DNA from 3 places in the Marinomonas sp. PE14-40 genome. Region 1 is predicted to be linked to each of the others. Evidence: predicted binding sites of a transcription regulator. Region 1 holds the regulator's gene; each other region holds the start of a gene.
The links. Region 1 encodes FNR, which switches genes on or off when oxygen is low (the NO sensors DNR and NnrR bind a similar motif). Its sites were predicted from a motif close to TTGATNTANATCAA; they were not measured.
Positions count from the first base shown of each region.

Region 2: trhP (prephenate-dependent tRNA uridine(34) hydroxylase TrhP) is a predicted target of FNR. The motif match lies at 3,285-3,298, and genes of this name have one in related genera.
Region 3: Q0A08_RS11725 (cytochrome ubiquinol oxidase subunit I) is a predicted target of FNR. The motif match lies at 4,861-4,874, and genes of this name have one in related genera.

Region 1 covers NZ_CP130700.1:1,009,085-1,016,242, forward strand. Annotated here, with positions in the region: gene Q0A08_RS04595 (heavy metal translocating P-type ATPase) at 1-744, shown strand, start outside; gene ccoS (cbb3-type cytochrome oxidase assembly protein CcoS) at 760-918, shown strand; gene Q0A08_RS04605 (sulfite exporter TauE/SafE family protein) at 915-1,598, shown strand; gene hemN (oxygen-independent coproporphyrinogen III oxidase) at 1,701-3,068, shown strand; gene fnr (fumarate/nitrate reduction transcriptional regulator Fnr) at 3,098-3,859, shown strand; gene Q0A08_RS04620 (adenine phosphoribosyltransferase) at 3,881-4,423, shown strand; gene Q0A08_RS04625 (YfaZ family outer membrane protein) at 4,475-5,026, opposite strand; gene ttcA (tRNA 2-thiocytidine(32) synthetase TtcA) at 5,036-5,872, opposite strand; gene Q0A08_RS04635 (hypothetical protein) at 6,030-6,182, opposite strand; gene Q0A08_RS04640 (SprT family zinc-dependent metalloprotease) at 6,278-6,760, opposite strand; gene Q0A08_RS04645 (RecQ family ATP-dependent DNA helicase) at 6,760-7,158, opposite strand, start outside.
Region 2 covers NZ_CP130700.1:322,888-330,045, reverse strand. Annotated here, with positions in the region: gene cysN (sulfate adenylyltransferase subunit CysN) at 1-626, opposite strand, end outside; gene cysD (sulfate adenylyltransferase subunit CysD) at 637-1,545, opposite strand; gene trhP (prephenate-dependent tRNA uridine(34) hydroxylase TrhP) at 1,789-3,186, opposite strand; gene Q0A08_RS01405 (hypothetical protein) at 3,358-4,395, opposite strand; gene Q0A08_RS01400 (superoxide dismutase) at 4,548-5,132, shown strand; gene Q0A08_RS01395 (TerB family tellurite resistance protein) at 5,266-5,715, opposite strand; gene Q0A08_RS01390 (DUF6942 family protein) at 5,727-6,200, opposite strand; gene Q0A08_RS01385 (YeeE/YedE family protein) at 6,390-6,839, shown strand; gene Q0A08_RS01380 (DUF6691 family protein) at 6,841-7,158, shown strand, end outside.
Region 3 covers NZ_CP130700.1:2,534,770-2,541,927, forward strand. Annotated here, with positions in the region: gene xseA (exodeoxyribonuclease VII large subunit) at 1-1,155, shown strand, start outside; gene Q0A08_RS11715 (sigma-54-dependent transcriptional regulator) at 1,235-2,626, opposite strand; gene Q0A08_RS11720 (ATP-binding protein) at 2,689-4,692, opposite strand; gene Q0A08_RS11725 (cytochrome ubiquinol oxidase subunit I) at 5,046-6,455, shown strand; gene cydB (cytochrome d ubiquinol oxidase subunit II) at 6,455-7,158, shown strand, end outside.

The DNA of each region.
Region 1 (7,158 bases):
AAAGCTTTTAGACAAATATCCCCCTTTAAAGCAAATAACATTATTAATCACACCGGCCTTGGTGTTGAAGGGATGATAAACGGCGAACGTTATTTACTAGGCAATCTGAAGTTTATTTCAAGCTTAGACAATAAAACAAAACCGAGCGCTTCTGACTTCACTGGTTTAACGCTATATTTAGCTAAAGTAAACACTGGAATTATTGGAACCATTTACCTTCAAGACAGACTAAGACCCCATAGCCAAGAAGCAATAAGTGATCTAAGACATAATAGAATTCAGGTGAGTTTATTAACGGGCGATACAAACGAGTCGGCAAACTCTGTGTTAAGCCCTGAGGCATTTGATCACTTTAAATGCCAAATGTCACCTGAAGAAAAGTGGCAATGGATCAACTCACAAGATGACAAAACTAACATTTTAATGGTTGGTGACGGTCTAAATGATGTTCCTTCACTGGCAGGAGCTAATACATCAATTGCCATGGCTGCAAGCTCTGATTTAGCAAAAATCCATGCTGATGCAGTATTGATTAATAGCCAAATTAATACAATCAATCACTCAATTAAGTTAGCCAAAAAGTGCCAAACAATCATAAAGCAGAATTTATTTTGGGCCGCTAGCTACAACGCCATCATGCTACCCGCCGCTATTCTTGGCTATGTTCCTGCCTGGGCTGCAGCAATTGGTATGGCACTTAGTTCATTATTAGTTGCCCTTAATGCTAGCCGCCTTTCTAAATAAACTATTGGAGAAAAAATGGAAAGCCTTTACCTACTAATCCCAATTGCAGCAATCTTTGTTTTTATCGCAGTCGCTATCTTTACTTGGGCGGTTAAAAAAGATCAATTTGAAGACCTTGACCGTGAAGGTCAAAGAATACTATTCGAAGAAGATGATAACGACAAAAACAAATGAGCGAATTCGACCTTTTAACTGCATTTCTTATTGGACTTGCTGGTGCAGGGCACTGCTTTGGCATGTGCGGAGGTATCATAAGCGCCCTTTCTTTCAACACACCTAATAGCAAAGGATTGCTAGCAACACAGTTAAATTACAATTTAGGGCGAATTACTAGCTACTCTATCCTAGCCCTTGTTTTTAGCTTCTTCTTTCAGTCTTTTAGCGATTATTATGAAAGCGCCAGTTATGCACTAAGAACCTTTGCAGCCACTATTCTCTTTCTCATGGGCCTTTATCTTTTAAAACAGTCACAACTAATATTAAAAGTTGAAAAGCTTGGCTCATTTGGCTGGCAATATATAGCCCCTTTCGCAAAGAAATTATTACCTATCAAAACCAGAAAACAAGCCTTTTTAGCTGGCTTTGTTTGGGGCTGGCTACCCTGTGGACTTGTTTATTCCAGTTTAATTTGGATCTCAGCTAGATCCACACCTTTTGAAGCCATACTACTTATGCTTGCATTTGGGCTTGGCACCATGCCGGCAATGTTAGCTACCGGAATATTCAGTAAAAGCCTAAAAGAAAGCTGGAAACAGTACCACCTCAATACCGTTAGCGGTGTCTTTATGCTGATTTACGCTATTTGGACATTTCCATTTTTCCAAAACTTAATACAAGCTGCTTTCCTTAGATAGCGCCATATTTATAAAACACGCCAACCAAAAGGCTGACATATATCAATTTTTAAATTTCCTTAGCAGTTAAAATACTATAAGAATTTTTAATAGGACGTTTAGATGCTCTGGAATACACAACTCATTCAAAAATATAATATTTCGGGTCCTAGATATACCTCTTACCCTACTGCACCTCAATTTAGCAGCAACATTAGCAAGCTCTCTTTAATTGAAGAAATGCTGATGCCCTCAAAAAAACCATTAAGTCTCTACTTTCATGTCCCCTACTGCGCAAAGCTTTGCTATTACTGTGCGTGCAATAAAGTAATCACAAGTAACTACAAAAAAGGCGATGAGTACCTTGAACTTCTTATTGAAGAAATTCGCCTTAAATCTTTAATGCTTAACGATGAAAGAGAAGTACAACAACTTCACTTTGGGGGTGGCACCCCTACCTTCTTATCAACCGATGCCTTTAAAAAATTGATTAACTACATCAAGCAAGAGTTCAATTTACTTCCCGATGATGAAGGTGAATACAGCATAGAGGTTGACCCAAGAGAAGTTAGCCAAGAAAAGCTGTCAGCACTAAGAGAACTCGGCTTTAACCGCCTTAGCTATGGCATTCAAGATTTTGACAAACGAGTCCAAACTACTATTAATCGCATACAAAGCTACGAATTAATTGACAGCCTAATGCAGTGTAGTCGTAAACTAGGTTATCACTCTATCAATTTCGACCTAATATATGGGCTTCCATATCAAACTGCTGAAAGCTTTGAACAAACCCTTAATCAAGTAATCAAACTTGATCCTGATAGGATTTCAGTATTTAACTATGCTCATTTACCTAAACGGTTTGCTTCTCAAAGACAGATTCCAGAAGATCAGTTACCAGACACAAATACAAAATTAGCTATTCTTAAATTATGCATCGATATGCTTACCAGTGCAGGCTATCAATACATAGGAATGGATCATTTCGCCAAACCCAAGGATGCGTTGGCAAAAGCACAAAATAAAGGAGAGTTGAAACGAAATTTCCAAGGATATACAACACATGCAAACTGTGACCTATTGGCATTTGGCACATCAGCTATCAGTCAAATAGGCAAAACATATGTTCAAAATCATACGGCGACAAAAGATTATCGCAAAAGCATTGAAAGCGGTCAGTTAGCGATTATGAAGGGATACATGAGTAATCGTGACGACCAAATAAGACATAAGGTCATTATGTCTTTAATTTGCAACTTTGAACTAGATTCAAGTGACATTGAGAGTGAGTTTAATATCGTATTTTCAAATTACTTTAAAAATGAACTATCAGAGCTTAGAAAACTAGAGAAAGACGGCATTATTAAGTTAACAAATGAGCCAATACCTTATATTAGGGTCACGGACTCTGGCAGACTTTTAATCCGCTGCATTTGCATGACTTTTGATAAATACTTAAATAACGTAATTTCATACTCTAAAGTAATTTAGAAACATAGATCAAGTTCAGGGAGATCATTATGTCTTTAGCTCTTAACAACGCTCGATTTAACAGTAAACTTACATCTCAATGCCAGAATTGCAGCCTTAGCGCGCTATGCCTGCCAATTTCTTTAGCTGATGACGATGTTAATCGATTGGATCAGATCATTGAACGTAAAAAACCTCTAAAAAAAGGGGATATTTTATTTCGTCAGGGAGACGAGTTCGAATCTGTGTATGCCGTACGTACCGGCACACTTAAAACTTTTAATATCACTAACTCTGGTGAAGAGCAAATTACAGGCTTTTACTGCCCAAGTGAGCTTCTTGGCCTTAGCGGGATAGATAAAAACATTTATCCAGTGTCTGCAAAAGCGCTTGAAACAACCACGGTGTGTGAAATTCCTTTTTCTCATTTAGAGCAATTATCTGAACAGATCCCTACTCTTAAGCATCAACTTTTTAAAGTGATGAGCCGCAAAATTTGTGATGACCAACAAATGATGGTGCTATTAGGTAAAAAAAATGCAGATGAGAAAGTCGCTTCTTTATTACTAAATTTAAGTGCGCGCTTTAAAAAACGTGGCTATTCTGCAACATCATTTAGACTTGCCATGTCTCGTGGTGAAATCGGCAATTATCTTGGTTTAGCAGTTGAAACCGTTAGTCGAGTAATCACACGTTTTCAAAAAAACGGCATGATTCAAGTTGATGGCAAAGAAATTAGCATTATCGATCTAGATCAAATGCAAAAACTAATCGGCATGTCAGAAGATTGTGATAAAATTGAAAGTATTTGATAGCTAACACAAGGCGATATAATGCTTTACGATGATTTTTACATAAAATCTTTAATACAAACAGTTGAAGACTGGCCTAAAGAAGGTATTAGTTTTAGAGACATCACTCCAATTTTCTCAGACCCTAAGGGTTTGAGAATGGTTGTTGATGCTTATATTCATAGGTATATAGCAACTGATATAAGCCACATTGCCTGCATTGATGCTCGTGGCTTTCTTATCGCTTCTATTCTTGCTTATGAGCTGCAAAAGCCTCTAATTCTTGTGCGCAAAAAAGGCAAACTACCAGGTGCAACTATTTCACAAAAGTATGCGCTTGAGTACGGAGAAGCAGAGCTAGAGATTCAAGAAGGTGCTGTATCTGAGGGTGATCAAGTATTACTCTTTGACGACTTAATAGCGACTGGTGGCACGCTTTGCGCTGCTATCAGCCTATTAAAATCACAAGGCGCTAACATCAAAGAAGTTGCAGCTATTATTGACCTACCTGATTTAAAAGGCAGTCAGATTATTAGTGACTTAGAGATACCCGTTTATAGTCTCTGCGCCTTTGAAGGCGAATAAAAAAAGGGCGCTAATTTAGCGCCCTTTTTTTTGATTCTGTTTTAGTCACACCTAGAAGTAAGCTGCTACTCCAATGTGCACACCCTCATCCAAAGTATACTTTTCACTATGATCATTAAATTCAGTTTTTACAACACTATAGCTAAAATAAACTCTTGCATTACGTGTTGCAAAATATTCCACTCTCAAATCAGCTTCGTGCTGTCTTTTCATATCTCCATAGGTGAAAAGCCCTGGGTAGTAATAACCAGATGCATATATGCTTACACGGTTAGCTTGTGGAATAATGTAACGATAATAACCACCTAATCCTACACCGTAACCTGAATCGTTAGCACCTAGATCACCCTCTACTGCACGCAATCTTGCACCAACGCCGACTTCAATAGGGTCAGCCTTATCAACAATCATTACGCCAACATAACCAGATTTACCGCCTTCAGATAAATACAAAGCACCCGCTTCAATCTCAACAGGATCTATGCTTAAAGACGCATTTAATTTAGCCGTATCATCAGATAGAGTACCTGAAACACTTGAAGCATTTGCTCCAACACTTAACAAACCAAGCGCAAAAGTAATTGCATATTTATTAAAACTCATCAATATATCCTATAGTGAAATTATATTTAATTTATCTAAGGCATCTGGACTAATAGATAAATCTTTAAAATCAAATAAATTTGTATCTGCCATATGCGACGGTACGATATTTTGCATACTTGTAAACAACGTATCGGTACGACCGGGATATTCTTTATCCCATTGTTGTAACATATTTTTGATAACCTGACGCTGTAAATTTTCTTGTGAACCACAAAGATTGCACGGAATAATCGGATATTCCTTTATTTCAGAAAAAGTCTCAATATCTTTTTCTTTACAGTATGCAAGTGGTCTAATTACCATATGACGACCATCATCACTTAACAATTTAGGCGGCATGGATTTAATTTTCCCACCAAAAAACATATTTAAAAACAAAGTTTCTAAGATATCATCTCTATGATGCCCAAGCGCAATTTTAGTTGCACCGATTTCATCCGCAAAACCATATAAAGAACCGCGTCTTAAACGTGAACATAAGCCACATGTCGTTTTACCTTCAGGTACAAGCTCTTTAACAATACTATAGGTGTCACGCTCTAGAATATGATAATCAACACCAATTGATGACAAATATTCAGGCAAAATATGTTCAGGAAAACCAGGTTGTTTTTGATCCAAGTTAACAGCAACAATACTAAACTCTATCGGAGCACTTGCTTGAAGATTTCTTAATATCTCCAACATAGTATAAGAGTCTTTACCCCCAGATAAACAAACCATGACCTTGTCATCATCTTCTATCATATTGAAGTCGGCGATTGCTTGTCCGGTTAGCCTTCTTAAGCGTTTATGAAGCTTATTAAGTTCGGTTTTTTCTTTCGGGCGTGTTGATAAATCCATTGCTACTTTCACATAATTACAAATAGCGACATTCTACAACAGTAACAATTCCATCGCATCCAATTAATTGAATCTATTAGGGAAATATGACGAATTTTTTAATCGGTAGGAAATTACAGGGTGAAACAAGAGCTAACAGGGTTAGCTCTTTTTAAGCTTAAGCTTGCTTGTTGATCCCTAGAGAATCGATAATAACCGCTGCAGCAATGACAGCCAGCATTGCAGGTACTATCATAGGCGCAAAGTTAGCCATTACAGCTGTTGCCAATCCCATAGCAAACCCAGCAAAAAGTTTAAGTGTGTTATTCATATCATCTCCAAGCAAACATAGCGATAAATTTTGCCAAGATAATACCTTAATAATGATTCATATCAAATTAATATCTGCTTGATATAGGAACAATTTTACTTTTTCCTTAATTTAGCTCTGCACTTTCTGCACTGATACTCAGCCCCTTTGAGAATTCGATTATGGCGCCTGATTGTTAAGGCATGCTCCATACAGTCACACAAATACAGAAAACTTTTCGCTGGCGCCTTAACGTCAAAGTTATGAGTACGATTTGGTGCTAAATTAAAAACATTCATCATCACACTCTTCCACTCTTTACCATGAGGCCTAACTTTTGGACCAAAGAGTTGATAAACAAATATATGTGCTATTTCATGCGGCACGACAGTAGAAAGAAATTCATTAGGGTTTTGAAGATACATATCATAATTAAATCTTACTTCATGACGTTGTAAGTATGCAGTACCTGCCGCCGAGCCCCTTTGGTTAAATTTAATCGAGACCATTTCAACGTCGGTTTCAAAGTACTGGTTAGCTCTATTAAAGGACTCCAATACCGCATTAGTCGCCGCTTCTTCAAACTCCTTTCTATACATTAGTTCGGCACACTTATTTTTACTACGTCATAGATTGGTGGTGACAGTGGCTCAAGCACATGTTTAGCAAGACCCGTCAATCGACTCATCGCCGCCAAGGTTTTAGGCCTATGCTGCGCAACGAGATCAAGTTGTTTAACTGTGAAAACGTCAACACCCGCATTAGCGTGCCATTGAATTAACTTCTTTTTATATTCAGCCATAGGTAAAACCTCATGATTTGAATAAAAGTAATCATCATTTATAACCACCTGTACTTCAGATTTCAGTATGGCTTTCGATTTCTCTTGAAGAGCGAGTTGAAAAGGAGAAAACTGATGAACCAATATATATTCATTAGCAATCAGGTAGCGTGCTAACTTTTTCCAACTGATTTCATTGAGCTCCTCTCCCTTACC
Region 2 (7,158 bases), 690 kb from region 1:
CCACGAAGTGCAGATAAAGGTACAAAACGAATATCTTCGCTGGCACGGTTACCTAATTGCTCAGTAAAGGCTAGGTATTCCGATTTAATTTCGTTGAATCTGTCTTCTGAGAAGTCAACCAAGTCCATCTTGTTAACGGCAACCACTAGGTGTTTAATCCCTAGCAAAGCCGCAATGTAACTGTGACGACGAGTCTGAGTTTGTACACCGTAACGCGCATCAATCAAGATAATCGCTAGATCACAGGTAGACGCACCTGTTGCCATATTACGTGTGTATTGTTCGTGCCCTGGTGTGTCAGCAATGATGAACTTACGCTTCTCTGTTGAGAAATAGCGGTAAGCAACATCAATGGTAATACCCTGTTCACGTTCAGCTTGTAGGCCATCTACCAAAAGCGCTAAATCAACTTCTTCACCTTGAGTGCCTGACTTTTTACTGTCACGTTTTACGGCTTCTAGGTGATCTTCAAAAATAAGTTTTGAGTCATGCAATAGACGCCCGATAAGGGTACTTTTACCATCATCAACGTTACCGCAAGTTAACAAACGCAGCATGTCTTTTTCTTCGTGCTGCTTTAAGTAACCAAGAATGTCTTGGCTGATCAATTCTGACTGGTGCGACATTATCTAACTCCTAGAAATAACCTTGTTTTTTCTTCTCTTCCATTGACCCTGAAGAGTCATGGTCGATTACTCGCCCTTGGCGCTCTGAACTTTTTGTCAGTAGCATTTCCTGAATAATTTCAGGCAAGGTCGCCGCTTCAGAATCCACAGCACCGGTCAATGGGTAGCAACCCAAGGTACGGAAACGTACAGATTTCATTTCAGGTACTTCACCCTCTTTTAATGGCATACGCTCATCATCAACCATGATCATAGTGCCATCACGCTCTACCACTGGACGTGGTTTTGCGAAGTAAAGAGGAACAATTGGAATACTTTCTAGGTAGATATATTGCCAGATGTCCAACTCGGTCCAGTTAGATAGAGGGAAAACTCGAATACTTTCGCCTTTATTCACTTTACCGTTATAGATGTTCCATAATTCAGGACGTTGGTTTTTTGGATCCCAACGGTGCTGTTTATCACGGAACGAATAAACACGTTCTTTTGCTCGTGATTTCTCTTCATCACGACGCGCACCACCAAATGCAGCATCAAAGCCGTATTTGTCTAATGCTTGCTTCAAACCTTGGGTTTTCATCACGTCGGTATGTTTTGCACTACCATGTGTAAATGGACCTACACCCTGATCAATACCTTCTTGGTTTTGATGAACCAAAAGCTCAAGACCTAATTTCGCCACCATTTCATCACGAAAGCTGATCATTTCTTTAAACTTCCAACCTGTATCCACGTGCATTAGTGGGAAAGGTGGTTTACCTGGGTAAAAGGCTTTCATGGCCAAATGCAACATAACAGCAGAGTCTTTACCTACTGAATACAGCATTACAGGATTATCAAATTCAGCAGCCACTTCACGAATGATATGGATACTTTCAGCTTCAAGCTGCTTTAAATGAGTGAGTCTCGCCTCGTTCATAATTTCCTATCTCAGTTGTGTCCGACTTTTAAACCCTTCAAATCTTTAACAATTCAAAGTCGTTAAAAGTGAATGGATTCGGCATTTGATGGATACTATACAGGCAAGCTATTTTCAAAAAAAGTTATAAGCAGGTGTTTTTATAGAACATTTATACATATATATATTTAAAATGAACTACATAAGCTGAGCCTATGAAGTTCACTTTAAAGACAAACAATTCCAATAAGAAACTTTTTACGTTTAATTTGGCAGGTTACGCATGACTAAGCCGTATTCAATATCAGCAGGCTCACTCTCACACGGGATACTCACCACATGACCAGAGCCAGGCGCAACACTCACGCTTTCGCCTTTTTTATTCAACATGGTATTAATGAATATAGTTCTTGAGCCTTTTGGTGTGATCAGTTCGACACTGTCGCCCACTTTAAAGCGGTTTTTAACATCCAAGGTTAACATGCCGTTGTGCCAGCCTTTCATCTCAGCCACAAATTGCTGCTTAGTGGATTGAGAATTGCCATGTTGATAGTTCTGATACTTATCATGCACATGGCGACGGTAAAACCCTTCGGTATACCCTCTATTCGCTAAGCCTTCTAATCTATCCATAAGACTCATATCAAACGCACGACCATGGGTTGCATCATCAATCGCTTGGCGATAAAGCTGAGCTGTGCGTGCTGCATAAAAATGAGATTTGGTACGTCCTTCAATTTTTAATGAATGCACACCCATTTCAATCAATTTTTCCACATGCTGAATGGCTCTAAGATCACGTGAGTTCATGATGTAGGTGCCATGCTCATCTTCAAACGCAGGCATGTACTCACCTTCGCGACCCTGCTCACGTAATAACACCACATCATCGTAGGGCTTACCTTCGCCTAAAGTGGTTTTGAAATCATCATTTTCACCCAATGCGAGTTGGTCAAAACCTGATGGATCGAACATTTGTGCTTCTTTCTTAGCTTGTTCGTATAAATGACTACCGTCAGCAGGCACGATATCACCGGACAGTTCTTCTTTGGCATCTTTAACATCATACTGCCAACGGCACGAATTGGTGCATGAGCCTTGGTTTGGATCACGTCGATTAAAGTAACCAGACAATAGACAACGACCAGAATAGGCGATACACAAAGAACCATGAACAAAGGTTTCAATTTCCATATCAGGTACTTTTACACGTATCTCTGCAATCTCATCCAAAGACAATTCACGGGATAAAATGACACGTTTAAGGCCATAGTCATGCCAAAACTTAACCGTCGCCCAGTTTACGGCATTGGCTTGAACAGAAAGGTGTAACTCTTGATCAGGCCATTTTTCTTTAATCAGCATCATCATGCCAGGGTCAGACATAATTAGCGCATCAGGGCCCATTTCGATAACCGGTTCTATATCGCGTAAATAGGTTTTAATTTTGGCATTATGAGGGGCGATATTACTGGCGACATACAGTTTTTTACCTTGGGCATGGGCTTCTTCTATACCCGTTGCGAGGTTCGCCATGTCAAAGTCGTTATTTCTCACCCTTAGGCTATATCTAGGCTGGCCTGCGTATACGGCATCAGCGCCATAGGCAAAAGCGTAACGCATATTTTTTAGGGTACCCGCTGGAGAAAGTAGTTCTGTCATAAGTCATTCACGTCGATTTTAAAAATGGGCGCATTTTAATCGAGTGACTAAAGGGGAAAAGCAAAAACAAAAAAAAGGCCGACTTAGTCGACCTTTTTATGATTTGAATCAAATTTTTTAAATTATTAATTCCATATTATGAGATAAATTGAGCTTATAAGCTTTGACCTATTATGGCTCTGCACTCAATTGTTGCTCCAACATAATTTGATTAACTTGGGTATCGATTCGGTTAAGTTTGCCATTCACTTGGATTCTAAAGGCATCAATTGCATTAATTGCTTCTTGATGGTCATCCAGTTGAGCTTTCAAGTTTGCTGGCATATCCGGTTTAGCACTGCGTAAACCTTCTACTTTTTCATCAATTTTACTAATACTTGCTTCAATCTTCGCTAAAGTATCTGCCAAAGATTTAACCTGATTAGACACACTTTGATTGTTAGTTTGCATTGTTTTAATGGTATTCAGCAAATTATCAATTTGCCCATTTTGTTGTTCCACTTTTACAATCAAGCTTGCTGTTTCATCACCCATTTTAGATAAAGTTTGCCCTGTAACATCTTGCTCTTCACGCATGGCGTCAATTTCAAAGGCACGGGTTTGGCTATCCTGTTCGACCTGATTCAAATTACCTAACAATTTATGGTAATTTGCTTCAATGTCATTTACTGCTTCACCTTGAACAGCAACAAGCTTACCTTGCGTTGCAAGGGATTCACGTAAATTAGATTGCTTTTTATCTATATTGGTAACATTTGTTGTATTGGCTTTAATTGCCTTACGGTTGGTGTCATAAGACACGCCCCATAGTTTGCGGATCTCACTGTTGTGATTCTTTAACGTCTCTGCAACCGTCAAGTCTTGTTCATTGGCAGACACATCTGCCGCTAACAGTTGATGATCTAAGTTAGTTAGTTGAGTATTAGTAGCAGCGAGCTCGGATTTTAATCTTTGGTTGTCTTGCCAGACCCAAAAACCCGCAGCGCAAGCAGCACCAACAAATAAAAATAGCAGCAGGTATACCCCAATTAAACTAGGCTTTTTATATTGCACTTGGGGTTGTGCTTTTGCCTCATTTAAGGGTTTAGCTTTAGTCGAAGCGGGAGCCAGTCGTCTCTTCGTTGTGGATTGATTAGTACGACGGTCACTGACTTCATCTTGGTCCAAGGTAAGGCTTGGAATTTCTACATCATCATCTTGTCTTGGCATTGAATTCTTACTGAGCCCTTGTTTTGAATGAAAAAAAGGATAACCACACAAATTGAAGGAATATTATCTTCAATTCTTCGGTGCTATTATATATGCACCATTAACTGCTTGATAACAAGCATTTTTCAATATGAAATCGCAGGAGAAAAGAAATGGCGTTTGAATTACCAGCTCTACCATACGCAAAAGATGCTCTAGAGCCTCACATGTCAGCGGAAACATTGGACTTCCACCACGGCAAACACCATAACACTTATGTTGTTAAATTAAATGGTCTTGTTCCTGGTTCTGAGTTTGAAGGCAAAAGCCTAGAAGACATCATTGCATCAGCTCCAGCTGGTCCTGTATTCAACAATGCAGCACAAATCTGGAACCACACTTTCTTCTGGAACAGCCTAAGCCCACAAGGTGGCGGTCAACCAGCAGGCGCACTAGCTGACGCAATCAATGCTAAATGGGGTTCTTTCGAAGAGTTCCAAGCAGCATTCAACGACAAAGCAGTTAACAACTTCGGTTCTAGCTGGACTTGGTTGGTAAAAACAGCTGAAGGCGAATTAGACATTGTTAACACTAGCAATGCTGGCACTCCTTCTACTGACGGTTACACAGCACTATTGACTGTTGACCTTTGGGAACACGCTTACTACATCGACTACCGTAACGTTCGTCCTGATTACCTAAAAGGTTTCTGGGCGCTAGCTAACTGGGATTTTGCTGCTGCTAACTTTGCTGCATAAAATCAGTTAGTTTTGTTTTAAGTCTTGGCTTAAGGGTTTGTGGAAACACTTAAGTCAATTTAAGACAAATAAAAACGCGATTCAAACCCAGTCTGAATCGCGTTTTTTTATGCTCAAATGTTAGTCACAACTTTTATGATGCGTCTTTCGCTGCTTTTGCTGCTAATTTAGTTTGAATAAAAACGGAATGAGGCACATATAAGAGTTCACAGATACGCCTGATACGATAATCTTCGTACTCGTCCAGCACGCCATCAGCGTAGGCAACACGCCACAGAGCACCTACAAGGGCTTCTTTTTCATCCTTACCGGCATGTTCATTAATGGCATTGGTAAATTGAAACATATCATTTGCAGATTCAACGGATTGTTTCATGTCAAGGTAGAGCTGCTCAACTTGCTCTAGTCCTGTTTCTTTCTCAATTAATTTTAAAACCTGCTGCTTTTCAGTCTCTTCTATTTTTTCATCTGCCAACATCACTTCAATTAGCAGTGCAGCAACGGCTTGTTGATAGGAAACGGGCTCTATCGTTTCCTCTGGATCTTGAAATTGTTCAATAATTTTTTTAAATGCAGCTAACATGCTTTCTCCATTTACTTATTTTCTAAGACTTGATTTAAATAGGCTAAATTCAAATCAATCAATTTATTTGGAAATTGTCGATAATCAGGATAAGGGCAGAGAATCAGGTTTTGATCGACTTTTAAAAGGCCTTTGTCATCTACTTGAGTGAAGTCTCTAATCTCTTTCAATGCAGACTGCATTTGACCACCGCAAACATAATAAATTTTATCCTGATCAAAATATTCTGGCATTTGAAATAAAATGCACTCACTTTCTTGTACCAATCTAGTGTCTCGGTATTCCCGCCAATCCATTTTAGCTGCCGTCAGCTTCGCCATAATTGTGAGAATTTTGCGCCAATGATTTCCATCCTGAGCAATAATGTCGGTCACAGAAGGTTGATTTAAATGACCATTCGGTGTGACTAAATACTCTCCTTTAGGTGGCGTTGGTAGAATAAACACCGTTTTTGCAAGCCCATAGGCACACCCTAAACTAAACACTGTTTTTCCTTTCTCCTTTAAACATCATACTGCAAAAAAACCATGATTTAAGATATGGCTATAATAGCATTTTGATTTACACAAAAGTTCCTTGATTGATACAAGTTAACAACTAGAGTGAAACTTGACAGTGAAGTCGTTTCATAAAACAATATAGCAATAAATTATAAGCTTATATTGGATTAGAATATGCAATTTATTAATTCAGGTGTTATCGGTGGCGTTTTAATTGGTTTGGCAGCACTGCTTTACTTACTTTTATATGGCCGTGTATTAGGTGTTAGTGGCTTAATCAATCAGACTGTTTTTAAACAAACAGCTAATAAAAGCAAAGAACAAGGCTCTAATAAATTTTATCTCGGCATGATTTTAATTGGCACCTTAATAGGAGGCAGTAGTTACGGGGTATTTTTTGAGCCTCAATTTGTTATGCCAAGTGATCGCTCCCCTCTTCTTCTCATTATTGCGGGCCTTATTGTCGGCTTTGGCACCCGAATGGGTAATGGCTGTACTAGTGGCCATGGGGTATGTGGCACTTCAAGAGGATCTTTACGCTCTATCATGGCAACCGTAACCTTTATGATCAGCGCCATAATAACGGTTTATGTGTCTAGCCGACTTTTTCAATTAGGGGCCTAACATGAGTAACAATATTAATAGCAATATGGTTTCTAATAAGGACAAGTCATCTCTTATATTCCACCTTTTTATGCACTTGATAATAGGCATTTTATTTGGTGCTGGCCTTGCAATATCCGAGATGGCAAACCCAAATGCGGTATTAAGCTTTCTCGATGTTAGCGCTATTTTTACTCAAGATAGCCCTTTTAGTAAAAATGCGAGTTGGAATCCAGATCTTATTTTTGTCATGGTGTCGGCAATTTTGGTTGGTGTTTTGGCCTATGCCATTAAGAATAAGATGACAAAACCTAAATTTACATCGATTTGGCGACTGCCA
Region 3 (7,158 bases), 1.5 Mb from region 1:
TTTAATAATCGCAACAATTCTGTCCGTTTTAAGCCTAAAGATGGGGACTTAGTTAAACTCAGAGCCAAGGTTACTTTTTACGGACCAAGGGGAGATTGTCAATTAACTGTAGAATCCATGGAATCTGGTGGCGAAGGAGCATTACAACAAGCCTATGAAAGGTTAAAAGCGCAACTAGAAGCAGAAGGTCTCTTCAAAAAAGAGCATAAAAAGCCTTTACCAACAACACCAGAGCGTGTGGCAATTATCACCTCTCCCATTGGCGCAGCCGTAAGAGATATGATCAGTGCCTTTAAACGACGTTTTCCTTTAACTGAGCTCACCATTATCCCTTCCTTAGTACAAGGGCAAGGCGCGGCGCAAAACCTGACCAAACAACTGATTAGAATGGATGCCAGCGATCATTTCGATGCCATTATTATTGGCCGTGGCGGCGGTTCACTGGAAGATCTTTATAGCTTTAATGATGAAACCTTAGCCAGAACCATCTTTAATGCTAAAACGCCTATTATTTCTGCCGTCGGCCATGAGGTCGATTTCACCATTGCAGACTTTGTTGCCGACGTCCGTGCTGCGACACCAACTGCCGCAGCAGAGCTTTTAAGCCCAGATTCAGATCAGTTGATTAGACAGATTCAAACACGAGAAAATAGCTTAACGTTATCATTTGAGCGTCAGTTGCAAACTCAACAGCAAAAGCTCGATCATTTAATCCAAAGAATGCGCCATCCAAGTGAACGCATACAGTTGCAGCAAGATAAGTTAAATCAGCTCGAGAGGCGAATGCAACAAAGCATGCAAGCCCTGCTCAATAACCATAAAGTAAAACTCACTCACTCAGATACTAGGCTAAGTAATGCAAGCCCAGCACAAACCCTCAAACTTAAAAATCAACAATTAGAGGATTACCAACGCAGACTATCTCAAGCCTTGAAGCAAAACCTAGAACAAAAGGCGCAGACCTTTGCCTCCTTAGTAGAAAAGCTTAATCTAGTGAGCCCGTTACAAATTCTGTCTCGCGGTTATGCGATTGCCAGCAACGAAGAAGGTGTGGTTAAAACCATTGCTCAAACCAAAAAAGGTGAAAAGTTAAAAGTAAGAATCAAAGACGGTGAGCTTAACTGCGAAGTCATTAGTAAAAAGAAAAGTAACTAAGAAGCGTTAAAGTGAGAAGAGGAGACAAAGAAGGTTCTTAACCCCCCTTCTTTGCTCTCAATACCTGTAATTTACATCTTTATCCCAACTGATACCTTTCAATCTTTTTTAATAGGCCTTGCCTTGAAATACCAAGCTGCCTTGCCGCTTGACTGCGATTCCCTAGACTTTCTTGTAAAGCTAATTTGATTAAAGCGATTTCAAGTTGTTTGACTTGTTCATCCAGACCAGAATCCAAAGTAATCAATGGATTAGAAACTGGCACACTCTCTATTTGCCCCATAGGAAAGAGCAAAGCTATGTCTTCCATTTTAATTTCAGTACTTTGAGCAATAGAAGCAACACTTTCCAAAGCATTTTTAAGTTCTCTCACATTACCAGGCCAAGTCTGCGCCACAAACCAAGTTAAAGCCTGAGCCGATAACATAGAGCCTGTTTTCAAACCTGCATTAACACCTTCTTTTTGAGCTAAAAAAGTCTGTATCAAGAGAGGAATATCTTCCCTGTGTTGATCTAGAGCCTGAGTCTCAAGCGTGATGCCTTTAATTCGATAATAAAGGTCTTCTCTAAATTCACCCTCTTTCACTTTTTCCATCAAATCAGCATTGGTGGCTGATACCACTCGCACATCGATAGACTGCTGCACTCTTCCCCCCACAGGAAAGAAAGTCCCTTCTTGCAGCGCTCTTAATAACTTAATTTGCATAGGTGCAGGCATTTCACCAATTTCATCCAGAAATAGCGTACCGCCATCAGCAAGAGATAAAAGCCCTACCTTATCTTTATCCGCCCCGGTAAAAGCCCCTTTTTGATAACCAAATAATTCACTTTCTAAAAGGTCCGCAGGAATAGCCCCGCAATGTACTGAAATAAAGACTTTATCTTTGCGCAAGCTCATATCATGGATAGCTCTTGAGACCACCTCTTTACCCGTACCAGAAGGGCCAGTTACTAATACGCGAACTTCAGTTGGCGCAATACGCTCAATCAAAGCGCGAATATTAATCGCCGAGGTCGACACACCAATATAAGATTCAGCCGCACTTTTCACCTGTCCATCTAGCTTGAGCTGCTTAAGATTTCGAACTTCTTTATCCAGCCCATGTTTAGTCAAGGCACGCTTAACAACAATCGCTAGCATTTCAGGGTCTAAGGGTTTTGCGATAAAATCCCAAGCACCATTTTCGATCGCTTTAAGCGCAAGGTCACGCTCAGCATTCCCCGTAATAACGATAACAGGACGCGAAATAAGATCAGGAATAGCAGCCAAGGTTTGGTGAGGGTCGAAATGAGGCGGCATGGCTAAATCTAACAAGACAAGGTCAGCATCAAAGCTAGCCAAACAGGCCTTAGCTGAAGCAAGATCAGCAGCTGTTTTTACTTGATAACCCGAACCTTCCAGCCAAATTTGTGCCAGCTGACAAAACGCAGGTTCATCATCCACTAATAAAATCTTTGCCCCAGTATCCATTTCTTTACCTTTTACTTAATTTTTTACTTAGCATTTTACTAGCAAAACGCCTTCTAGAGCCCTTATTGATCAGGCATGAAGGTTTGATTTGATAATTGCTTTTGACTTTTATTTGCATGTAATGGCAGATCTATTTCAAAACTGACAGGCCAATTGAGGTCACTACGACAACGTATTTCCCCCTGATGCGCATCAATAATGCGTTTAACTATCGCCAAACCTAAACCATGGCCACCAGAACGCTTACTTACAAAGGGTTGAAACAAGCTTTGAGCATCCATATTGGCAGCAATTTCAGGCCCATTATTATGCACCCGAACCTGCACTAGATTACTAGCATCATAACGTCTTGCCTCTACTCTAAGCTTGGCATCTGGCTGGTTACGTAAAAATGCAGCCGCATTATCCATTAGGTTAATAAACACCTGCTGAATTCTTTGTACATCAACCTCTAAAGTGAGCTCATCTGGCATATCGAAACTCACTTGTACATTATCTAGCTCAGCTTGGTGCTCTAAGCTCATTAACAAAGGTTTTAATAATAAAGGGGTATAGTCCAATTTCAGACTGCCAGAATACAGCAGTAAATCACTGATCAACCTGTCCGCTCTTTGAACCTGAGTTTGAATATGTTGCTTGATGGTATCATCTGTACTCATAGACGCCATGGAAATGATATTTAACGGATTACGTAACTCATGGGCCATAGCGGCAGATAAACCACCCAATTCGACTAGATGCTTTTCATCTAGCCTTTGCCTTTCTGCCTCAGCAAGCTCAAGACTTTGCTGTAACAAGCCACAACGAGTGGTAAACAAAGAGGCAAACACCTCCCCAGACAAACGCATTCCTGGGCTCACATCTTGCCAAGCGATCAACTCAAACTGCCAACCTTGATAAAGGTTCCGCACTAAAAGCTGCATCCGATTTTCATCTATTTGAGTCTCTTTTTGACGTTCTGTTTGGCTGGCATTTGAGCTCGTATCAAGCGTAATAATTTGACCTTTATTAATTTCGATAGAGACATCAACCACCTGCCCAAGCTGTTGCTTCAACAAGGTTTCGCCAATTTGAATCAACTGGGGCCAATCCTTAGCACCTTTAAGGGCTTGGCTCCAAATATCTAAAAGGTCTTCATTCAAACGAGAGCCAGGATAAATTAAACGCTCTACTAAACGAGAAAGAGGGGGATAAATAAGGGCACTTAATAAAAGAACGGTTAAAGAATATAACCATAATTGCCAAGCCGGCACCTCAGCCAAGGCTTGCATCCCTAAAGGTGCGGCGGTGGCACTGATGAAAGCAATCAATATCAAGAGACTCAACATCATCGCCAGCCAAAGCAAGGCACGGTTGGCAAAGGCATTTACCGCTAAGATTTGATAGCGCACCACAGCATAAACAAGCAGCAAAATGTAAGTCGGCAAAAGCATCATGGGATAAGGAAAAGCATCCACCCCAACAGATGGGAAAATAAAACTAGTCGCTAACAATAAACCCCAAGCACTCACCATAAAAAGCACAAGGATAGAACGACGTTTATTGCCCTTATGGATCAGCCAACCGTAAAGTAAAACCGCATGACCAAGTACGCCTAACAAGACGGTATAAACCAGATTAAACCAACCATAATCTGTGAATACAAAGAGAAACAGACCGGCTTTTTCTATAACGATGACACCGCTTAACCACCAGCTAGAAATACAAACGAGAAAACTGACTAGATACACCTTATTAAGATTATCACTGAGTAAGGCCAGCCAAGGCTTAAACTTATGGGTATATTCACCCTGAATCTGACTACTGGAAACAAAGCGCACACTAAAATCGAGGAAGAAAGTTGGCATCAAAGGGTTAGCCAGAATGAGAAAAATGCCGAGAGATTGCATATCGTGAGCAATGGCTAAATGGCCAAAACACCACAAGGCCATCATGATGGCAAATGCCGATAAAGCCGTTAAGTCTCGCTTACCAGCTGCACGCCAATAAAGCCAAAAACCTGCCATCAAGCCGCACACACTGGTGAGCAAGATAACCATTTCAAAAATCACATTTAATGTCGGCACACTGTCAACCTGATTAACAACTTTCAATTTAAAACTGTAAACCTAGTTTACAGTCGATTTTATAAAACGCTCAGAAAAACAAAACAAACCTTTAAATTCATACACTTATAAATAAAACCATTTTTTGGCACTGGTATTGCTATAAGTATGGCTAATCAATAGCAAAACTTGATCCAACTCAAATATTTTTTATTTAATTTAATCAAATAAGGCATTAGCTATGAATAATAATCTTTTACTGATCGAAGTCATAACTCTACTATCTATTACTGGGTTAGCCCTGATGCCAAGCCTTTTGAAACAAGCAAGTCAGAAAATAAAGAAAGTTAGTTAACTCTTTACTTGAGGTATTTATGGAACTTGATGTCGCAATACTCTCACGGATTCAATTTGCGTTTACTGTGAGTTTTCACATTATCTTTCCCAGTATCACAATCGGTCTAGCCACCTTGATTGCGATATGGGAAGGCCTATGGCTTAAAACCCATAACCCCTATTATTTGCAATTAGCTAAATTTTGGATCAAGCCTTTCGCTATTACGTTTGGTACAGGTGTCGTGTCAGGCATTGTTCTTTCTTATGAATTTGGTACCAACTTTTCACGTTTTTCAGACATAGCAGGTCCTGTCATAGGCCCACTAATGGCCTACGAAGTATTAACCGCCTTTTTCCTTGAAGCTGGCTTTTTGGGTGTCATGTTATTTGGTTGGCAAAGGGTGAGTCCTAAAATGCACTTTAGTGCCAGCTTGATCGTTGCTATCGGTACTTGGATCTCGGCTTTTTGGATTATTGCCGCTAACTCATGGATGCAAACCCCTGCAGGTTACGAAATCATCGCTGGAAAATTTCATGTTACTAGCTGGTTCGAAGTCATCTTCAACCCGTCTATGCCATATAGATTGGCCCACATGCTATTGGCAACCATGATCACAGCAAGCTTTTTAGTAGCAGGCATCAGCGCTTATTATTTATTGAAAAAACAGCATATTAACTTCGCTAAAAAAGGCCTATCTATGGCACTTTGGTCAGCGTTAATCTTCACCCCATTGCAAACTTACGTGGGTGATTTACATGGTCTTAATGTCGCTAAACATCAACCCATTAAACTTGCGGCGATGGAAGGTATCTGGCCCGAATGGGAAGCGCCTGTTCCACTGCTATTATTTGCTATGCCAAATATGGAAGAAGAAAGAAACGACTATGAAATTGGGATTCCACATCTTGGCAGTATCATACTCACCCATAGTCTAGATGGTGGTGTTCAAGGGCTTAAGTCTGTTCCACCTGAAGACAGACCCTATGTGCCGCTTGTCTTCTGGTCATTCAGAGTCATGGTCGCAATCGGTGTTGGTATGCTCTTTATCGCCATCTGTGGTTTATTACTGCGCCATAAAGATAGGCTCTACGAAAATAAAGCCTTCTTATTACTCACCACGGCCTTTACCCCAATGGGTGTCATCGCAGTACTCGCAGGCTGGTATGTGGCTGAAACCGGACGCCAACCTTGGGTTGTTCAAGGCCTAGTTCGCACCATGGATGTTACTTCTTTGTTACCAGCTGAAAAGGTCCTCTTTTCCTTAATCATGTTTGTTGTCATCTATAGTTTGCTATTAGGTGTATATCTCTACTTTATGGGCAAGTTGATCAAGAAAGGGCCGCCAAAAATGGCTGATTTAGAAAGACAACTTATTGGAATGAAAGCACCAGGTTATGCACTGGCTTGGGTTAAAAACCTTAAACACCAAGAACAAGGGGATAAATAATGGATTACGCACTTTTCTATTTTCTTATCTTGGGCTTCGCCATCTTTATGTACACACTGTTAGATGGCTTTGATTTGGGCATAGGTATCCTCTTTCCTTGGTTTGATAACAATGAGGAAAGAGATCACTTAATGCGTTCAATCTCCCATGTGTGGGACGGTAACGAAACTTGGCTAGTCTTTGGGGGGGTCATTTTATTTGCCGCTTTCCCAAGTGCCTATGCCGCTATCACATCGACTTTCTATCTGCCCATCATGCTGATGTTATTTGCCTTAATCTTTCGGGGTGTGGCATTTGAATATCGCTTTAAGTCAGATACCTCTAAAAAGTGGTGGGACCTTGCTTTTAGCAGTGGCTCAACCATAGCGGCATTTTGCCAAGGCTTAATCTTAGGTTCGGTTGTAGAAGGCATTCCTGCCAACGCCAGTGAAACCAATAGCTTAATTTGGCTTACCCCTTTTGCCATATTAACAGGGTTTGCGGTAATGGCAGGTTATGCTCTTCTCGCCACCAGCTACCTCTATATGAAGAGCCGTGGTGAGATTCAGCTCAGAGTCGCTAAGCAAGGGCGTTTTCTCCTCATACTCGTTATTCTGGCGATGGGAGCAGTCAGTATCTGGACGATTCTGGACCAAGCTGAAATTCGTGCTCGTTGGTTTGATGGCCTTAACTTTCTTTGGTTAAGCCCACTGCCCTTAGCGTC